DNA from 4 places in the Clostridium sp. BJN0013 genome. Region 1 is predicted to be linked to each of the others. Evidence: riboswitches for the same ligand, from Rfam matches in the RefSeq annotation. Region 1 holds a riboswitch; each other region holds the start of a gene.
What was found. Region 1 has a riboswitch for S-adenosylmethionine ahead of AB3K27_RS17130 (DUF2292 domain-containing protein). Riboswitches for the same ligand answer to the same signal wherever they lie in the genome.

Region 1 (3,175 bases):
TGTCCCGCTCCTGGAGCATTTAATCTAAAATAAGATTGAATTGGAATATCAACCTGAACTCCCTCTGGAACATATACAAAGGATCCTCCAGACCATACTGCTCCATGAAGTGCAGCAAATTTATGATCCGTTGGAGGTACAAGTTTCATAAAATGAGGTCTCACTAATTCTTCATAGTCCCTTATGGCCGTTTCCATATCCATATATAGTACACCCTGTTTTTTCAGATCTTCACTTACATTATGGTAAACAACTTCAGAATCATATTGAGCACCTACTCCTGCTAGTGATTTTTGCTCTGCTTTAGGTATACCCAACAAATCAAAAGTATTTTTTATATCTTTAGGAACATCTCTCCAATTATGTTTTATGTCAGTATCTGGTCTTACATAGGTCACTATATTATCCATATTTAGATCTGTTAAATCAGGTCCCCATGAAGGCATTGGCATATTATCATATATTTCTAAGGCCTTAAGCCTAAACTCTTTCATCCAGGCCGGATCATTTTTTTCATAAGATATTTCCTCTATTATTTCTTTTGTAAGTCCTCTATCAGTTTTATAAATAGATTCATCTTTATTTTTTACATCATAAATACTTCTTATTATATCTTTTATATAAGTTTTATTTTTTTTCAACAGGAACACCTCTCTTATTAAACAGTATATTATACCAGAGCCTTAAATTTATCATATCCGCTTTTCTCTATTTCTTCAGCTAAAGATGCATCCCCAGTCTCAACTATTTTTCCATCTACAAGTATATGGACATAATCCGGTTTTAAATACTCTAAAATACTATTATGATGGGTAATTATAAGTATAGAATTCTCCTTTGTTCTAAGCTTGCTTACTCCTTCTGATACTATTTTAACTGCATCTATATCAAGTCCTGAATCTGTCTCATCTAGCATAGCAAGTTTTGGTTCAAGCACCGCCATCTGAAGTATTTCATTTTTTTTCTTTTCTCCACCAGAAAACCCCACATTTAAGTACCTTTTAGTATAGCTTTCATCTATTTTTAGAAGTTCTAATTTTTCTTTTAAAATTTTTCTAAATGCCAAAATACCTATTTTCTTTTTAGAAACTGAAATTTTTGCGCTTCTTAAGAAATTTTCCACAGTTATACCTGGTATCTCCTGTGGATATTGAAAAGACATAAAGATTCCACATCTGGCCCTTTCATTTACTTTTAAGTCACTGACAGACTTTCCTTCAAATATTATATCTCCTGCTGTCATATTATATTTAGGGTGCCCCATAATAGTATTTACAAGTGTAGATTTTCCTGCACCATTTGGTCCCATTATGGCATGAACTTCACCTTTACCAACTTCCAAATTCACTCCTTTTAATATTTCTTTATCGCCAACTTTTGCTATTAAATTGTTTATTTTTAATAATTTATTTGACATCGTATCTCTCCTTTAAATCCGAGTATTTAACTCATATTTAAATATAAAAAAAATCAGCTACAAAGTTACTTCAATAATTAAGCAGGATGATATCCGACTTAAACACTCAACATTGTCTCTGATTATATTTTACTCTTTATTTAAAAGATAATCAATAATAAACTCTCTATTTAAGTCTTATTTTTTCATTAGTTTCCACTTGAATTACTATTCCATCTTGAATTACCAAAGTTATTGATCCGTAGCTTATATTCTTTAATGATTCAACTATTTTTTTTATATATTCTTCTGAAATCTGATTTTTTCTTTCAATTCTTCTCTCCATTTTTATATTATACCCCCTTTTATAAAATCTTACTAATATAAAAATTAAAAACCCTCTTCCAAACAAGAAGAGGGTTTTATATCATTCCTAAGATACAAAAGAATCAACCTTAAAGGTATTTTCTTTACCTCATCTTCCAGAACTATGTTCTGATGGACTTAGCACCTTACATAAAATTTAAATGTGGTTGCTGAAACTTCATCGGGCCATTCCCTAAGTTTCTCTTGATAAGGATATTCATTAAATTTTTGAATTATTACTTTTATTAAGTTTCATTATATTATATTAAACTTTACAATGTCAATAAAATTGAAATAATTTTTTAATAAATCATATTTGTGCTACAGAAATTTTTATATACTATTATTTATAAGTCTCCAGTATATTACTATATATATCTTCTGTCAAAGTTAGCCCGCCATTATATCCCACATAAGTTCTATTGAGCACTAACCTGTGTTTGACCGGTAGTGATATATTTATTCCAAATCCATTTAATTCTGACACTATATCTCTATCCCATGAACTTCCCAAAATCAGAGGAGTATGATTGCCATGTCCATATTTTCTCAAGCTTTGATGTATTTTTCCTCCATCTATTTCAAATATTACTTTAGCAGAAGTGCTATTTGAGAGATGTTCAAATTCATACTCTATGCTTTTTCTATATTGTTCAGGAGTATCATCTGTAATATATTGTTCTCCTGGAACAATCCCCAGTTCATTGGTTAAAAACTTACTAATCCCAAGGGCATAAAAAGAATCTGTTATATTAAAAAATCTATCTGCCACACTATATCTGAATTCTATAAAAAAGTCTATTGATCTATCAATATAATAATAAAATCTCTCTTCTTCTTCATTTATAAAAGTTTCCACCTTTTCTTTATTAAGCTTAGCAAAATCCCCCACAGTTCTTAAAAATTTACTGGTTTCTTTTGCACCTATGGGCAAAATTGGATAATGCAAATAAGGAGTACCATACTTTTTCTTCAATAATTCAGCAGTACTTAAACCTACCCAAGGTGATAAAACTAAATTAAATTGTGCTTGTGGAATTGTTTTCCATTCATCAGCACCACCAGATTCTGTACCAAAAAGTATATTCACTTTTAATCCTATTCCTTCAAGTAACTTTTTTATCTCACCTAAATTCCCAGACCAAAATGTATCCTGATAGGGAATCACAGACCATACATTTACCAATCCCACTTCTTTTTTTATTGATTTTTCACTTACAAACTGATTTATAATAGCTTCAATAACTAATTCATGACCTTTAAAATTGCTTCCTTTAAAACCTGCTGTCTCTGCATAAACTATGGGAATGCCTTTATCTTTATATTCACTTACTACTTGCCCTACATCATCCCCTATTATATCAGAAGTACATCCTGTTAAAACTACAAATAAATCTCCTTTTAAAACCTTAA
Region 2 (3,175 bases), 1.8 Mb from region 1:
CTCAAAAAATATATTTGAAGCCTCAATACTCACAGCCTTTCTTCCAATCTTTTTTGCCTCTTTACTTGCTGTTTCAATTAATTCTGCTATTTTTTTTATGTGAATTGGGCCTGTAGTCCCAGAATATATGATTCCATTTACTTCACTGCCGTATTTATAGGCATATATTTGAGCTAAAACTGAACCTAAACTGTGGCCCAAGAGAAAATTTGGCAATGCCGGGTTCTGCCTTTTTATAATATCCGTCAATAATTTTATATCTTCAACCATCCAGTTTATTCCATCTTCTCCCATATATCCTGCATTTTCTGCATAGGATGGTTCATTTATGTCTCCTGCTGTTCTACCATGTCCACGTCCCTCATTAATATATACAATAAAACCAGCTTTAACCATCTCCTGGCTAAATTCTCTATAATAATCAGTAGTTTCTCCCATACCATGGGCCACTTGTATAACGCCATATATATCCTTACCTTTAGTTGGATACCACTTTTCAGTAAAAATATCCACCCCCTGAGCATCCTTATAAAAAAATGTTTCAGATATATATACAGTATTTGATTTCACAGTTGGAGTTACTTCTATATTATTTATACCCATATATATTACACCTCTGTATTTTTAAAATTACCTATTTCAGACTCTATCTAAAGCCTGCTGAAAATCTGCTATTATATCTTCAATATCTTCAATTCCTACAGACACCCTGATTAATTCAGGCGTCACTCCTGCCTCTCTTTGTTGTTCTTCCGATAATGCCAAATGGGTTGTACTTGCAGGATGGATTACATAGGTTCTTACATCACCTAAATTAACAACTATGGAAGCTAATTTTAAATTTTCTCCTAAAGTTTTTGCCGCTTCAATTCCCCCCTTTACCCCAAAAGTTAAAATTCCACTTGCTCCTCCATTTAAATATTTTTTTGCTCTTTCATATTCTGGATCCCATTCCAGATAGGGATATCTGACCCATTGAATTTTAGGATGATTTGAAAGGTATTTAGCTAAATTTAAAGCATTGTATGAATGTCTTTCCATTCTTAAATGTAAAGTTTCCAATCCCAGATTTGTTAAAAATGCATTAAATGGAGCTGGCGCCGCACCAAATTCTTCAACTAAATTGGTTCTTAATTTTCCTGAAAAAGCACGTTTTCCAAATTCATTGACAAATACCACATCATAGGGACCAGTTGGAGTGGTATAATCAGGAAATTTTCCATTTGCCCAATTAAAGTTTCCTCCATCAATAATTATTCCTCCAAGGGATACTGCATGCCCATCTGAGTATTTAGTAGTAGAATGAACCACTATATTTGCTCCATATTCAAATGGATTTATAAGATAAGGTGTTGCTATAGTATTATCAACAATAAATGGTATATCCAATTTTGTTGCCACAGAAGAAAATTTGTCAAAATCTAATACATTAAGTCCTGGATTTCCTATGGTTTCCCCAAATATCAGTTTAGTCTTTTCTGTTGCTGCCGCTAAAATTTCTTCTTCAGAAGCCACAGGATCCATAAAGGATACATTAATCCCTAACTTAGGTATAATTGTATTAAAAAGATTATATGTACCTCCATATAGATTTGAATTTGCAATAATGTGATCTCCTGAATTTGCAATATTTATTATGGAATAAACTACTGCTGATTGTCCCGATGCAGTAGCAATTGCTTCAACACCACCTTGTAATTCTACATATTTTTTTTCAAGTGCTGTCACCGTTGGATTTCCTACTCTTGTATACAGATATCCTCCTTGTTTATTTAATGCTGTTACATCTGCACTCACTGCTGCTACATTTGCCACTTCATCAAAACTGTCATATTTATATGATGTACTTTGAACTATTGAAACTACCCTGGGATCACCTGACTTAGGCGAATATCCTCCTTGTACTGCTTTTGTTCCTATTTTAAATTTTTCACTCATGAAAATCTCCTCTTTTCCTAATTTAGATATACTTTCATAAAGTACTATATAATGAAGAAGAGGCCAAATTCTACATATCATAGAGATTACACTTAAAAAACTCTATAATAGATAAAATTTGACCTCCAGTTTGTCTAGCCAATCAAATAAAAAAACTTCCTATAGAGAAACTATAGAAAGCTATATTAACCGTTTCTCTCATCTTTCAGGTTTAACCTGCTGGAATTAGCACCATTGATATATAAAAAATATTCAGGTTGCCGAGTATCATAGGGCCAGTCCCTCCACTACTCTCGATAAGAAATTTTCATTTAAATTTGTAGTTAATGATATACTTTTTTAGCCATTTTGTCAATAGTAAATTAATCCTTTAAGAATAAAGTTTTATATTACATGTATAAATTTTTATTTCTGAATAATTTTTCTCTTAATATGCAATAATAATTACTGTAAAAATTAAGAAAATTTAGGAGGTATACTATGATACAAATGAACACTAATACTTTAAATCAACAGGGAGTTAATGCACAACAGCTAAAATTTGTTCCAATGTCATCAAGCCATTTAAATTCATGTACTGCTTTTAACTACGGACTTCCCATGCAATCTGGAGTAAACAATTTTTATAATACTCCGCATGCCATGGAAACTCAAATGATAAACTGCGGAGCCAGTCCTCATCAAATGATTACGACACCATGTACTTTATCATACCAGGGTATTCAAATGGGAAGTGGAAATTTTAATAATATGATTTACCATCATCCAGTTATAAGAAGCATTATGGTTCAGCCTACAATAGATATCTCAGAAACATCCAGTGACATTATGATATCAGCATATGTATCAGATGCACCAGTAAATGATTTAAATCTCAATGTTAGCAATGATTCATTAACCATTTCAGGAACCTTGTTAAATGGAGATAATCAATTGGTATTGAATAGAACAGTTCCTCTCTCCACCAGTGTAAGAGCAGAAGCTGTAGAAGCTACTTTACAAAGTGGGGTTCTTGAGATCAGATTGCCAAAATCAGAAAAATTTAGTAGAACAATTCAAACTTGTCACAATACTGGCAATATAATGACAAGTAATTAATTCTATATGTACTTTTAGATATTTAAAAGAGTGCCCTACATAAAGAAAATTTCATTAAAAAAGTAAAATATATTAGAAAAATAAGTACCTAAGATAACGGTACTTATTTTTCACTAAATTCTAAAATCATATCATACCA
Region 3 (3,175 bases), 1.1 Mb from region 1:
ATGTGGTTGAAGATCCTATATCCTGTGTGGCTTTAGGTACAGGCAAAGTTCTTGAATATTTAGATAAAATGGAAGTTTTCTTTACTGGTGATGATATAACATTAATAGATTAACTATATGGAATAAATATATTTTTAAGATATTAAAAGAGCAAACTCTAACTTATTGTACTGTAAATTAAACTTATTTAAGTTAGTTTTTTTGTTGTATAGGCTTAAGATAATATATTGTTATAATATAAATAATATGAATGAATTAATGAATAAAGTATTACTTCAGCCATATTTAAAATTAAATTCAGACGAATATTACTAGAGTTACTAAAGAGATTTTCATTTTCATTTGAATCAACTATGCCTATTATTGAATAATCTCCTACATTTGGAAGAGACTTTCCTACGCCTTTACCAGGATGAACAGGGAAATCCCTTGCTTGAATTTCTCCTATGGTTTCTGGATTCCCTAAACAAGCATCTATCCCTATAATAGTACTATAGGGATGAATTAACTTTATTTGTTTTAATTTATCTTCTATATTTAAAGCATGTATAGGATCTGAAATTGTACCGTAAGTAGGTAAAGGAAAGTGTTTGCATTTTAGTAGACTACCTACTAAAGGACCTAAACAGTCTCCTATATATCTATCTGTACCAATACATACAATAATAGTATCTTTATTAATGTAATTCTTTAGAAAGTAGGCAAGTTCATGGTAGGACACAGGATTTTTATAATTGACTTTTACTCTATTCATATATTCACCTTCCTTTATGTATAACCTTATAAATGTTTTTATCCGAAGGCAAGCAATTAGCTAACACTCCCATCTTCTTCAAAGTGAGGGGATGAGTACACTATGCCCTTGGATAAGTTCTTCTAGGGTTCAGATGGAGGAAAGCGTTCCTTATGAGTAAACTCTACCTAAACCTAAGAATTACTTGATAGAGAACATTATATATAATGTATATGATGAGAACGGGTAAAATATTAAATTTCAACCATATACATATGATTTTTAAAGGGATCTAAAGAAATATGGAGTAATAAACCTTTAATATTATATTATACGGGTATAGTAGGTTTGAAAATAAATGAATGAGAATGTATACTAATCTACGTTAGGTATGTGTGTTTATATTCTATAAAGATACATAGTCTGGGAATGAGCTGGCATAGCTCAGCAGGTAGAGCAACTGACTTGTAATCAGTAGGTCGTGGGTTCGAAGCCTACTGCCAGCACCAGATTCGGAGGAATTCCCGAGTGGCCAAAGGGGGCAGACTGTAAATCTGTTGTCAGTGACTTCGATGGTTCGAATCCATCTTCCTCCACCATAAAAATTGGGCGCATAGCTCAGCTGGGAGAGCATCTGCCTTACAAGCAGGGGGTCACAGGTTCGATCCCTGTTGTGCCCACCACATCATTTAATAATAAAATAAGCTGGCATAGCTCAGCAGGTAGAGCAACTGACTTGTAATCAGTAGGTCGTGGGTTCGAAGCCTACTGCCAGCACCAAATGCGGAGGAATTCCCGAGTGGCTAAAGGGGGCAGACTGTAAATCTGTTGTCAGTGACTTCGATGGTTCGAATCCATCTTCCTCCACCATAAAAGGCACTTTTAGGTGTTTTTTATTTTACTTAATTTGTTATTTTCATAACCAAGAAAATTCATTATATAAAAGCTCTTATCAAGAGAGGTGGAGGGAAAAGGCCCTGTGAAGCCCGGCAACCAGTGTGTGGTCACCAAGGTGCCAATTCCGGCAGTTAAAAGTCTGCAAGATAAGAGAGTAGTTAATTTATTTAACCTCTTCTTACTGAAGTGGTTTTTTATTTTATATAGGGAGGTATTAAGAATGAGAAGACTTTTTACATCTGAATCAGTTACAGAAGGACATCCTGATAAAATGTGCGATCAAATTTCAGATGCTATTTTAGATGCTATTTTAGAACGGGATCCCCAGGGGAGAGTGGCATGTGAAACTGCAACTACTACAGGTATGGTTTTAGTTATGGGAGAAATATCTACCAATTGTTACATTGATATTCCTAAAGTAGTTAGGAAAACTATAAGGGAAATAGGGTACACTAGAGCTAAATATGGATTTGATTGTGATACTTGCGCTGTGTTGAGTTCAATTGACGAACAATCATTAGATATAGCTATGGGAGTTGATAAATCCTTAGAAGCCAAAGTAGGTAAAATGGAAAAAGTAGATGCTATAGGAGCTGGAGATCAAGGTATGATGTTTGGATTTGCAACAAACGAAACTCCAGAATATATGCCTATGCCTATAAACTTAGCCCATAAACTTTCAAAGAGGTTGTCACAAGTCAGAAAAGAAAGTATATTGAATTATTTAAGACCGGATGGAAAAACACAGGTTACTATAGAATATGCGGATAATAAACCAATTAGAGTTGATACAATAGTAGTATCTACACAGCATGATGAATTTGTGACCAGGGAGCAAATTGAAAAAGATATAATAGATAATGTTATAAAACCTATTGTATCACCAGAATTTTTAGATTCTAATACTAAATATTTTATAAATCCAACAGGGAGGTTCGTAGTTGGAGGTCCTCAGGGAGATTCTGGACTTACGGGAAGAAAGATAATAGTTGATACATACGGCGGTTACGGAAGACATGGCGGCGGGGCATTTTCAGGAAAAGATCCTACTAAAGTCGATAGATCTGCTGCTTATGCTGCTAGGTGGGTGGCTAAGAATTTAGTCGCTGCTGGAGTTGCTGACAAGCTAGAAATACAAATTGCTTATGCCATAGGTGTAGCAGAACCTGTATCAATAAGTGTAGATACTTTTGGCACACAAAAGATATCAGAAGAGAGGATAATTGATATAGTAAATAGAGTATTTGATTTAAAGCCAGCAGCTATAATAAGAGACCTAGACTTAAGAAGACCTATATATAGGCAAGTTGCAGCTTATGGACATTTTGGAAGAACTGATATAGATTTACCTTGGGAAAGGTTAAATAAAGTTAATGATATAAAAGGTTATTTTTAATAATAAAAGAACTCTGTATTGTATTATGCGGAGTTCTTTTATTTTAATTGTTTTTAATAGATACTCAGTTAAGTATGTTAGTATATTTTACATAATACGTCCTCAATAGAACCCACATGGCAATGACAGCATTACCATCAAAGGAAGCT
Region 4 (3,175 bases), 1.0 Mb from region 1:
TAAAATAACCCACTATAAAGAAGATAGGACCATAACCGTTTATAGTGATGTTAAAAGTGGATATAATTCTGTTAATATAGAGAATGCATTGAAGCAAAAAATAGAAGGGATGAATTTGGATCCAGTAAAAGTTATATATGACGGTGAAAAGGCTCAGATAAGTAAGTACTTTACAAGTCTTGGCGTAGCAGGTGTACTCATTTTGGTAATAATATATGTACTTTTGTTTATTCAATTTAAATCATTTGTACAACCGCTTATAATAATGTGTTCTCTGCCACTGTCGCTGATAGGAGTTTCAATAGGGCTTCATGCTTTTGGAATGAACCTGTCGCTTACAGCTTTTATGGGAATAATAAGTTTAATTGGAGTTGTTATAAGAAATGCTATACTTCTTATTGAATATATAAACAATGGCAGAGAAGAGGGACTTTCTATAAATGATGCTTGTATATATGCTGTAAGCCAAAGATTTAGACCTATAATATTGAGTTCCACGGCGACCATTACAGCACTTATACCATTGGCTTTTTCTGGGAGTGCACTGTTTGGACCTATGTCAGTTGCCATGATGTGTGGACTTTTGACAGCTACATTCCTGACTTTTGTAGTAGTACCTGTGGTTTATTCCATGGTAAATACTAAATTGGAAAGAATGACAAAAAACAAAGAGATCATTACTAACTAGAAATACCATGTCATATATTAAAGAAAGGTTCAATGTAATTATATAGGGCTGTCTCAAAATAGAAAAATAATTTCTATTTTGAGACGGTCCAGTTCTTGCTTATTTCTTGTTAATATATTTTAAGCTATAGCGGAGATTTGTCTGCTAAATTTCTGAAAATCAGTATTAATTATTGACATATCAAATTATACAGTATTATAATGATTTTATGTAGATGTATTGGGTTTTGAAAATTTAATATCGTATACTCTTATCAAGAGAGGTAGAGGGACTGGCCCGATGATGCCCGGCAACCTGGATGTAATTACATTTAATGGTGCTAATTCCAGCAGGAATACCCTGAAAGATGAGAAACTAAAGAATATAACTTGCTGTAGTTTCTTTACAGGAAGTTTTTTGTTTTGGCTGACTAGAAGACTAGAGGTCAAGTTTCATTTAAACTAGAAAATACTTTTTATTTTGATGAATTTTCTATGTTTATTGAAGCTTGACCTTTTATTTATTACATACACTTATTGCTAAATCGGTAAAAAATATTAATAGAAAAGAGGTAAGATGATGACAATTATAAATAATCGTGAAAATGAGCTGTCATTTGAAAGTATTGTTGAAAAATATCCTCAAATTCCAAGGCTCATAATTTTAAAAATAGATGTTCAGCGCAGGGGAGTACATTATACTCAAAAGGTACTGGATAAAATAGATCCCAACATATATCAGCTAACAGGAGCTAATGTATTTTTTGCTTCATTGGGAGCAAGAGATCAAAAAACACGAGCAGTCCCAGAGTCATTAATTCTGAGAGACGGGACAACTATAATAACTGATCCAACTCCGTTAGCACAGAATCCTTATATTGTTGATTATCGTGATGGAAAATCTGTATTAGTTGATAATAATAAAATAATCGAAGAAGTTAACTTTTGGGAGAAACCAGACTATTATGGCGAATTAACAAGCAGTGGGGTATCAATGGATTCAATAGTGTTTGCCAGACCTCAAAGATTAAATATCACACCAACATCATATTGCCATTTTTGGAAAAATCAAAGGGGGTGCAAATATTGTGATCTAGTACCTCATTTTAAAGAAGATGGAGTTATAAAGCAAAGATTAACCCCACAAGATGCTTATGAAACGGTGAGAGAAGCACTGAAGCAAAAAGGAAGATTTACTAATATATGTATGACCATGGGTTCAGATACCAACGGTGCTACACCTTTTGATGCGGAGGTTGACTACTATATAGAAATTTTGAAAGCTATAGGGCAAAACTTCAAAGAAAAGAGATTTCCTAGTCAGGTGATAACTACTGCATTAAACGAAGAACAACTTGTACGTTTATATAATGAAACGGGTTTAACAAGTTACACTTCCGATATAGAGGTGTTAAATGAGGATTTGTTCAAATGGATTTGTCCAGGTAAAGAAGAATGGGTTGGATATAAGGAGTGGAAAAGACGTCTTGTAGCAGCAGTTGATATATTTGGAAAAGGTAATGTTAACTCAGGCATTGTCGGTGGTGTAGAATTGGCAAAACCAAATGGATTCAAGACGGAAGAAGAGGGGCTCAAACATACATTAGAAGAAGCGGAAGATTTGATAAGTAAAGGTGTATCGGTGGTTTATATTGTATGGGTTCCAAGGCCACTGTCATTCTTTAAAGATCAGAAAAATGCATCTTTAGAGTATTATGTTAAGTTAACTGAGGGGCTCAACACTCTTAGGATAAAATATGGGTCAACAATAGATTTTAATGATATAAAACATATTATTAACAATTCTAAAACATTAAAAGTACTTGCAACTGTCGGAATTGATGGAATACCCCATACAGCTGTGAAACAGACTCTTCATATAAATGAGGATGGAAATATTGAATATATAGAGCTTTTTGAATCATCCCAAAGTTATAGAAATTTAACAGCAAGTGTCTGGTATGATAAAAAAGTTTCAATTTTAATATATGGTGAAAATAAAGAAAGTTATGAGATAATTGGTAAAACTGAAAATATATATATTTCAGGTAAACATTATGAAAAAGCCTATACAGATATTTTAGAACAAAAAGGCTTTGATATTGCAGCTATAGTGATTATAATTCCAGAATACGTAAAAAATCAGGATCCAAAGGAAAAATTTCAAGAACAGGAAAGAACAAGACCATTTTTCAGGCATTTAGATAGATTAAAAAAATAAAGAGGAACTGAAAGTTTCCTGGAATGAAAAACTTTAACTTTTTCTGTATGATGAGAATCACCAGCCAATTGAAGCTGTGGATTCTTATTGAAGGGGCTTCAACTAATTTATGTAGTTCCTAGACAGTCAAAAGTTCTTTATTATATACATAAAATTTTAAATTGAAATAAATAAGACACCTTTTGTTAATTGAGTAAATTCCACAATTATAAATTTGAAACTGTAAATGAATTTGGAAAGGGCCAAAACAATCTTAATATTAATATACAAAGGCATGTTGAAGAATGA

Region 2: linked by a shared signal. The riboswitch ahead of AB3K27_RS07695 (O-acetylhomoserine aminocarboxypropyltransferase/cysteine synthase family protein) and the one ahead of AB3K27_RS17130 (DUF2292 domain-containing protein) in region 1 are both predicted to bind S-adenosylmethionine.
Region 3: linked by a shared signal. The riboswitch ahead of metK (methionine adenosyltransferase) and the one ahead of AB3K27_RS17130 (DUF2292 domain-containing protein) in region 1 are both predicted to bind S-adenosylmethionine.
Region 4: linked by a shared signal. The riboswitch ahead of AB3K27_RS11660 (radical SAM protein) and the one ahead of AB3K27_RS17130 (DUF2292 domain-containing protein) in region 1 are both predicted to bind S-adenosylmethionine.

What each region holds. Positions count from the first base shown of each region.
Region 1 is NZ_CP162495.1:3,299,220-3,302,394, forward strand. Features, by position in the region: gene sufB (Fe-S cluster assembly protein SufB) at 1-641, opposite strand, end outside; gene sufC (Fe-S cluster assembly ATPase SufC) at 671-1,417, opposite strand; gene AB3K27_RS17130 (DUF2292 domain-containing protein) at 1,584-1,742, opposite strand; SAM riboswitch class I at 1,869-1,976, opposite strand; gene AB3K27_RS17135 (nitrogenase component 1) at 2,106-3,175, opposite strand, start outside.
Region 2 is NZ_CP162495.1:1,506,719-1,509,893, reverse strand. Features, by position in the region: gene AB3K27_RS07700 (alpha/beta fold hydrolase) at 1-603, opposite strand, end outside; gene AB3K27_RS07695 (O-acetylhomoserine aminocarboxypropyltransferase/cysteine synthase family protein) at 640-1,938, opposite strand; SAM riboswitch class I at 2,134-2,241, opposite strand; gene AB3K27_RS07690 (Hsp20/alpha crystallin family protein) at 2,419-3,036, shown strand; gene AB3K27_RS07685 (GNAT family N-acetyltransferase) at 3,140-3,175, opposite strand, start outside.
Region 3 is NZ_CP162495.1:327,954-331,128, forward strand. Features, by position in the region: gene AB3K27_RS01795 (rod shape-determining protein) at 1-113, shown strand, start outside; gene yyaC (spore protease YyaC) at 215-754, opposite strand; tRNA gene AB3K27_RS01805 (tRNA-Thr) at 1,167-1,242, shown strand; tRNA gene AB3K27_RS01810 (tRNA-Tyr) at 1,248-1,332, shown strand; tRNA gene AB3K27_RS01815 (tRNA-Val) at 1,341-1,416, shown strand; tRNA gene AB3K27_RS01820 (tRNA-Thr) at 1,438-1,513, shown strand; tRNA gene AB3K27_RS01825 (tRNA-Tyr) at 1,519-1,603, shown strand; SAM riboswitch class I at 1,680-1,783, shown strand; gene metK (methionine adenosyltransferase) at 1,851-3,026, shown strand.
Region 4 is NZ_CP162495.1:2,279,160-2,282,334, reverse strand. Features, by position in the region: gene AB3K27_RS11665 (efflux RND transporter permease subunit) at 1-688, shown strand, start outside; SAM riboswitch class I at 936-1,041, shown strand; gene AB3K27_RS11660 (radical SAM protein) at 1,247-2,887, shown strand.